Regions from separate parts of the Pectobacterium sp. PL64 genome, predicted to be linked through region 1. Evidence: predicted binding sites of a transcription regulator. Region 1 holds the regulator's gene; the other holds the start of a gene.

Evidence for each region. Region 1 encodes LexA, which represses DNA repair genes until DNA is damaged. Its sites were predicted from a motif close to TNCTGTATGTACATACAGNA; they were not measured.
Region 2: the regulator LexA is predicted to act here: its motif matches at 1,913-1,932, upstream of sulA (SOS-induced cell division inhibitor SulA).

The regions. Positions count from the first base shown of each region.
Region 1 is NZ_CP092070.1:63,974-67,732, reverse strand. It holds gene HP572_RS00290 (pirin family protein) at 1-391, shown strand, start outside; gene zur (zinc uptake transcriptional repressor Zur) at 497-1,006, shown strand; gene HP572_RS00280 (CsbD family protein) at 1,062-1,271, opposite strand; gene lexA (transcriptional repressor LexA) at 1,730-2,338, opposite strand; gene HP572_RS00270 (diacylglycerol kinase) at 2,449-2,814, opposite strand; gene plsB (glycerol-3-phosphate 1-O-acyltransferase PlsB) at 2,942-3,759, shown strand, end outside.
Region 2 is NZ_CP092070.1:2,583,634-2,587,392, reverse strand. It holds gene ompA (porin OmpA) at 1-1,022, opposite strand, end outside; gene sulA (SOS-induced cell division inhibitor SulA) at 1,385-1,891, opposite strand; gene HP572_RS11530 (TfoX/Sxy family DNA transformation protein) at 2,115-2,735, shown strand; gene yccS (YccS family putative transporter) at 2,750-3,759, opposite strand, start outside.

The DNA.
Region 1 (3,759 bases):
ACATAATACCAACGCCAACAAGCCGCTGACGCGGCTGCAATTATGGCTGAATGCCTGCCAGACCCGCGAGAACAGCCCGTTGCAGCGCATGGGATTGAATTCAGTAAACCATACACTGCTTGCCTCACCGGAAGGCGAACACAATAGCCTGCAACTGCGCCAGCAGGTTTGGGTGCATCATGTCGATCTCCAGCAGAATGAGCAAAGCACCATCGCGCTAAAGGGAAATCAGGCGTACCTCCAACTGATCCACGGTTCAATGGCGGTAAAAGGCAATCAGAACAGTGAAACACTGCACTGCGGCGACGGAGCCTTCATTAAGGAAGAAACGGCGTTGACGCTACAGGCAGAGTCGCCTTTGCGGGCGCTGCTCATCGATCTGGTCGTATAGCGCTTCTATCCTCGTCTTCACAGGAAAACGCCGCCAGTTCGGCGTTTTTATTCAGTCGTGGTAAGATATCCGTCTTGTTCCTCAATGCGTCAGGGTGATATGACAATGGATTCAACCAAACAGGACAAACTTCTTGCCCAGGCTGAACAGATTTGTCAGCAGCGCGCTGTGCGTCTCACGCCACAGCGGTTAGAGGTTTTACGCCTTATGGCACAGCAGTCCGGTGCTATCAGCGCTTATGACCTGCTGGACCTGCTGCGCGTTTCCGAACCTCAGGCGAAGCCGCCGACTGTCTATCGCGCGCTGGATTTTCTGCTGGAACAAGGCTTCATTCACCGCGTCGAATCCAACAACAGCTACGTGCTCTGCCACCATATCGAAGACCACAGTCACACGTCTGCCCTTTTCATCTGCGACCGCTGCGGGCAGGTTACAGAACGTCAAACCGAAGGTGTGGAAGAAACGCTGCGTAGTCTGGCGCAACAGTCGGGATTTACGCTGCGTCACAGCGTGGTGGAAGCACACGGCTTGTGTGGAGGCTGTCAGGAAGTTGCATCATGCAAGCAGCCGGACCATTGCGGTCACGACCATACCGTTCCGATTAAAAAACGATAGCCCAAGGGCTATCGTTTTTTCTGTGGGGATACATCACCTTGGTGACCAGTGATAGCTACCAATGATATTTGTGGTGCTCTTCCCAGTGTTTCACTTCTTTCTCTGCCGCTTCTTTTTCGTACCCGTAACGCTCCTGGATTCTCCCCACCAGTTGGTCACGTTTACCTTCGATGACCGTCAGATCGTCATCCGTTAATTTGCCCCATTGCTCTTTCGCTTTACCTTTAAACTGTTTCCAGTTACCGCTGGCTTGGTCTTTATTCATAAGAATCTCCGTACCTTAGGTGAATTTCGCATAAAAAATCGTAACTACCGACGTATGCGTCAGTTTCAGATAAATAGATGTATTCAGTAAGCAGCATCATAACTCTGTGAACCATGACGGTGCTCTTCGCCACTGTCTCCCTTGATTACCGGGCTATCAAAATGTGATGGCTAATACTCGATCGTCAAACTGATCTATCGCCACACAATCAAGATAAAAATGCTTACCTTGATAAAAATTATAGTCGAATATTTTACTTTGAATGAAAAATCAGGAATCTGTAACTGGAACGAGCATTGATAAAGGGAAAATAACCGCAAAAAGCGGTGAAAAAACAGGAGGTAATGGGATAGTAGAAAACGCACGCGAAATGTAACTAAATGTATATGGTTAGCAGATTAACAAACAGAACATGATGCACTGACCCAGACAAACGAGCAGTGCATCTCTGCGAATGGTTAGCTCCAGTCGCTGTTACGAATCACGCCAACCGCTAAGCCTTCTATCGAAAAGCTTTGCTGACGCAGATCGACAACAATCGGGGCAAACTCTTCATTTTCAGCGAGGAGGTGTACCGTATTGCCCTGCTTTTTCAGGCGCTTCACCGTCACCTCATCGTCAATACGCGCGACGACAATCTGACCGTTGCGCACATCTTCTGTTTTATGCACGGCCAGTAAATCACCATCCATAATACCGATATCTTTCATCGACATGCCGCTCACCCGCAGCAAAAAATCAGCGCTAGGTTTGAACATCGCAGGGTCAACCTGATAGTGACACTCGATATGTTCCTGTGCCAGCAGGGGTTCACCTGCGGCCACGCGGCCAACCAGAGGAATACCCGTCTCTTCTTCCATTAGCAGACGAATACCACGAGACGCGCCCGATACAATCTCAATCACGCCTTTACGCGCCAGCGCTTTCAGATGCTCTTCAGCCGCATTAGGAGAGCGAAACCCCAGCTGTTGAGCAATTTCCGCGCGCGTTGGCGGCATTCCGGTTTGCGCAATATGATCGCGGATCAGGTCATAAACCTGCTGCTGCCTTGCTGTTAATACTTTCATTCCGCCCCCTGGTTGTTTATACAGTCTTGCTGTGAGTATATACAGGTAAGCCACAATTGGGAATGGAGATCTCGGCAAAGCCCCTGACTTTTACTCATTTATGCGCGCCGTCAGGCAAAATGTTGCCAGAGGATGCTGCCCCAGACGACAGCGGCTAACAGGATGGCAACAAAGACAGCCGCCGAGCCAATATCTTTCGCCCGACCGGATAATTCGTGGTGCTCGAGACCAATGCGATCAACCACGGCTTCAATGGCGCTATTGGCCAGCTCAAACAGCATAATCAGTACCACAGACCCGATAAGCAGCAGTTTTTCGACCAGCGTAACCGGCAGTAAACACGCGATAATGACGCCGACAAGGGTCAGTATCGTTTCCTGACGAAATGCCGCCTCATGCTGCCACGCCTGCTTCAACCCCTTAAAGGAATAACCGGTCGCTTTAATGATCCGGGTCATCCCCGTTGCTTTATTCATTTATCCTCCGCTATTTATGCAAAATAGTTCGCATTTTAACGCGCTTACGTTGTCTCATCACCACAGATCTCCGGCGCAGTTTCTGGTATCCTTGCGGCGCATTGCTAACAAGAGGCTCCATGTTGTTATGTCAGGTTGGCGTAAAATTTACTATAAATTATTGAATCTCCCACTGAAACTGTTGGTGAAGAGCAAAGTTATTCCCGCAGATCCGGTGGTCGAGCTAGGGTTAGATCCCTCACGTCCTATACTCTATGTTCTGCCTTATAACTCTCAGGCGGATCTCTTGACGCTACGTGCGAAATGCCTGGCATTGGGGCTACCCGATCCCTCGCAGTCGTTCGAATTCAATGGCGTCGAACTTCCTAGCCACGTCTTTATTAATGACGGGCCGCGCGTCTTCCGCTATTACGTTCCCAAACAGAAATCCGTCAAGCTGTTTCACGACTATCTGGATCTGCATCGTGCCAATCCAGATTTAGACGTACAGATGGTGCCAGTTTCTGTGATGTTTGGGCGCTCTCCGGGTCGGGAAGGCCACACTCAGGCCACACCGCATCTGCGCTTGCTCAACGGCATTGAGAAATTCTTCGCCGTCCTGTGGCTAGGCCGCGACAGCTTTGTCCGCTTCTCCAGCCCGGTGTCGCTACGTTATATGGCGACCGAGCATGGTACTGACAAAACCATAGCCCACAAACTGGCGCGTGTCGCACGTATGCACTTCTCTCGCCAACGTTTGGCGGCAGTTGGGCCACGTTTGCCGGTGCGTCAGGAGCTATTTAACAAGCTGCTGGATTCCAAAGCGATCAAGAAAGCCGTAGACGATGAGGCGCGCAGTAAGAAGATTTCTACTGAGAAAGCGCAGCAGAACGCTATTGCGCTAATGGAAGAAATCGCCGCTGACTTCTCCTACGAAGCCGTGCGTCTGTCGGATCGCGTATTAAG
Region 2 (3,759 bases), 2.5 Mb from region 1:
GGTGCCAGGCAGTCGATCAGCGCAGCACGAGGTTTCACGTTGTCACAGGTAGAACCGGTAACTGGTTGAGATTTACCTAAGCCACGAGCAGAGACTTTGTTCGCAGGGATACCTTTAGAAACCAGGTAATCAACGACGCTCTGTGCGCGTTTTTCAGACAGGCCTTGGTTGTACTGCTCTGAACCTAAACGGTCAGTGAAGCCCAGAACAACAACGGAACCGTCTTTCGGATCCAGAGAGCTCAGCTGGGTGTACAGTTGATCCAGTGATTGCTGGCCTTCTGCTTTCAGCGTTGCTTTGTTGAAGTTGAACAGGACGTCAGATTTCAGCGTGAAACGCTTGGTTTCAACAACTGGAGCCGGAGCTGGAGTTGGAGCCGGAGCAACAACTGGTGCTACACGGTCATCCTGGCCGAAACGGTAAGACAGGCCAACGCTCATCAGCAGGTTGTCTGGACGGGCACCAACGGTACCAGCATCACCAATGTTGCTTACCCATTGGTAGTCAACACGTGCAGCCCAGTTTTTGTCGATAGCGTATTCAACACCAACTGCAGCCAGCGGAGAAACGCCAGTGTCGTCGTTGTTGATGTCGCCGCCGCCGATAGCCGCGTGGCTGTCTGCGCGCCATACCATGCCGCCCAGACGGCTATAAACGTCCAGATCAGGCAGAACTGGGTAGCTCAGTTTAGCAGCCAGTTGGATGCCCTGTGCTTTGAAGCTTGCGCTGTCTGCTCCGTTAGCAGCAGAACCTGCATACTTCATGCGGCCCAGCCAATCGTAGCCCATTTCAAAGCCCAGGTACGGGTTGGCTTGATAACCAACAAATGCACCAGCGCCTAACTTGCTTTTGATCGGGTTGTTATTGATACCGGTGTAACCATTGCCGTAGAAACCAGTATCGTGGAATTGAGACACACCCAGTTTACCACCGGTGTACCAGGTATTGTCTTTAGGAGCTGCTTGCGCGACGGTCGCGAAGCCAGCCAGTGCCACTGCAACTGCGATAGCTGTTTTTTTCATTTTACGCCTCATTATCATCCAAATCGGCAATTAACCCGGAGGGCTAATAAACCTTTGGTTAAAATCCTTTGGTCGGAGACTTTGCCCTTATTTATGACTCGCTGTCAGTCAACTGACGTTATAAAAGAGCAACTCCAGCGAGTTAAAGTCTACAACGTGATGAGAAAGTTACAAGTATGATGTGATTTACGTCATAAGAAAATCGCACGATTCATACATACTTGCTAACAAATAGTAGATGCTTTTGACAGATCTTACGCCTTTTAGCTGTATCAAATATATTCAAAAAGCCCGCAGAATACCGCTCTGCGGCGATCGACAAGACATATAACCTGGATAAGCTGAGAAAATTCTTAATTTACTTAATGATACAATGTCGAATGAATTTTAAGGCTAGGAAACAGTCTATAGGCGTCACCGCCAGCACTTTCTGGCCGCATAATAAAGCCATACGTATTTCCTGCCTGTGCGGCGTGTCGTAACCGAACCTTCTCTTCTTCCGTCAATTCGTGCGGTAACCAGCATAAAACAGCGCTGTAATTCCCTGTCAGCAAGGCTCTTTCCATGGCATCAACTGTAAACAGCGGATTGATGTGGTGGAGTTGCACCATTTTATCCAGCGGCAGCCCAGATTGCTGGACCCAGGGGCGGCTCAATTTTTGCTGCGGCGAAAGCCATAACAGCCAACGAGACTGCGTGCCTAGCTGCTGTAAAAGCGGTAATAACAGGTGTGTGACTATGGGCTGATCGGCGTTGTACACGATTTCGCTGATAATTCCACCTGTGGCAACCGAGGGCTCCGCAGCGTGTTGATTTGCAGAAAATGATGACGGCTCGATGTTGTGAGAGCGGATTGATTGCGTACGCATAATGAGTTCTACCCATAGTATTGCTGTATGAACATACAGTATCTGCTGTATGCGTGAAAATCAACCTGATTTTTTGAAAGCGCTTCGCATATTCCTTATGTAAGGGACAGTAAACACATTTACTGTTTGAAGCCGCATCGGGGCTGTGGTTAATTATTTGTTCCTGCTACAAATATTTTTAATTGTTCAGGACGAGATCATTTCAATACTAAGGATTATGGCAATGAAGCAATTATGCAAAAAAAGGATTTTGCAATCTCAGCAGTCTTTTTCATCTTTGGGGGACATCACTTCGCGTTCCCAATTTGGTGGCTACAGCATCGCAGCAAATAAAACGATTTTTGGACTGGTGTCGGAAGGGGAGCTTTATCTTCGCGCCAGTAAGAAGGATGAAAAATATTTTCAGCAGCGTGATATGCCTAATCTGATTTATACCAAGCGCGGTATGCCCGTTCCGTTGAATTACTTTCTTGTCGATGACGCATTATGGCAAGAATCTGAGCAGCTATTGTATTTCGCCCATCTGGCGTTGGGAGGCGCGCAGTATGATAAAGCAGTCAGAAGTACCAACGGGCGGTTAAAGGATCTTCCGAATCTTAACCACGATATCGAGCGGTTGCTGTGGAAAGCGGGGATCAAGAATGTCGATGAACTACAGCATTATGGTGCGAAAAACAGCTATCTTGAGTTGCGGAAGGTTCGCGCTAATCTGAGTGTTAACGTACTACTGGCGCTGGCTGGCGCCATTTGCGGCACACATCAGGCGGCACTCCCTCGCGGTATCCGCAATGAACTGTTGGAATGGTATAAAAACAATGCGGTCTCCAAAGGGCCAAAGCACTAAGGGATGCGTCTATTTCACTGTGTCATCATGTCATTTTTTAGCTGTACGAGTTCAGGTAAGAGACCGATCAGCAGGCCGATTTGCTGAATAATTAATGATTCTTTACTGTCTGACTCGGGTGAAAGGGATTGAAGGCTGGCGGTAATGGTTTTCAATCCCTGATTGATACGCAAACTTTCCTCTTCGCTACAGTGTAGCGCATCATCAACATGACAAACGGCATCATCCAGCAACTGCAGCGTTTCCGTTGAGGTAATTTTCCCGCGGTGTGCGCCAAGCGTCGAAATATAGCTTAGCAACGTATGATTCAGGCACATAAAGCGGAAGGCGCTGTCCAGCTTGCTTCTGGTAGCATGAGGTTCAGAAGACATATTCGACACAACGGATGCCAGTTCGGCATCGCAGTTATGCGCATCGCGGCGGGCAATACGATAAGGCAGGCTATTATCTTTCCCCTGATAATATTGGACCATGATCGCATCAAGATAACGGCAGTTGGCGTCCAATGTCTTATTGATGACGGTTGGCAGACCGCGGAAGCGCCAGTCCGGCCAAATAAAACTCACCGCCGCCCATGCGATGGCACACCCGAGTAGCGTATCAATGATGCGTGGCACCGCAACCTCAAAGCCTTCACCCAACAGGTTGAAACAGAGCAGGACAAGCAGCGTAATAAACATGGTCGCGTGGGCGTACTGCACGTTGCGAAAGGCGAAAAATAGTACGCCGCTAATAACGATCAACGTTAGCTGTCCTTCCAGCGAAGGAACGAAGTACAGGATGGGTAAGCCGAGCAAAATACCTGTCAATGTCCCGATGATTCTCAACGTCAGCCGCCGCCGAGTGGCGTTATAGTTGGGCTGACAAACAAACAGGCTGGTGAGCAGAATCCAGTAACCGTGTTGCAGGCCCGTTATCTGAATCAACGCGTAGCCGCTACAGAGCAGCACGGACATACGGATGGCATGACGAAACAGTGCTGACTGTGGCGTCAGATGGCGGCTAATGCGCAAGCGGATGTCGC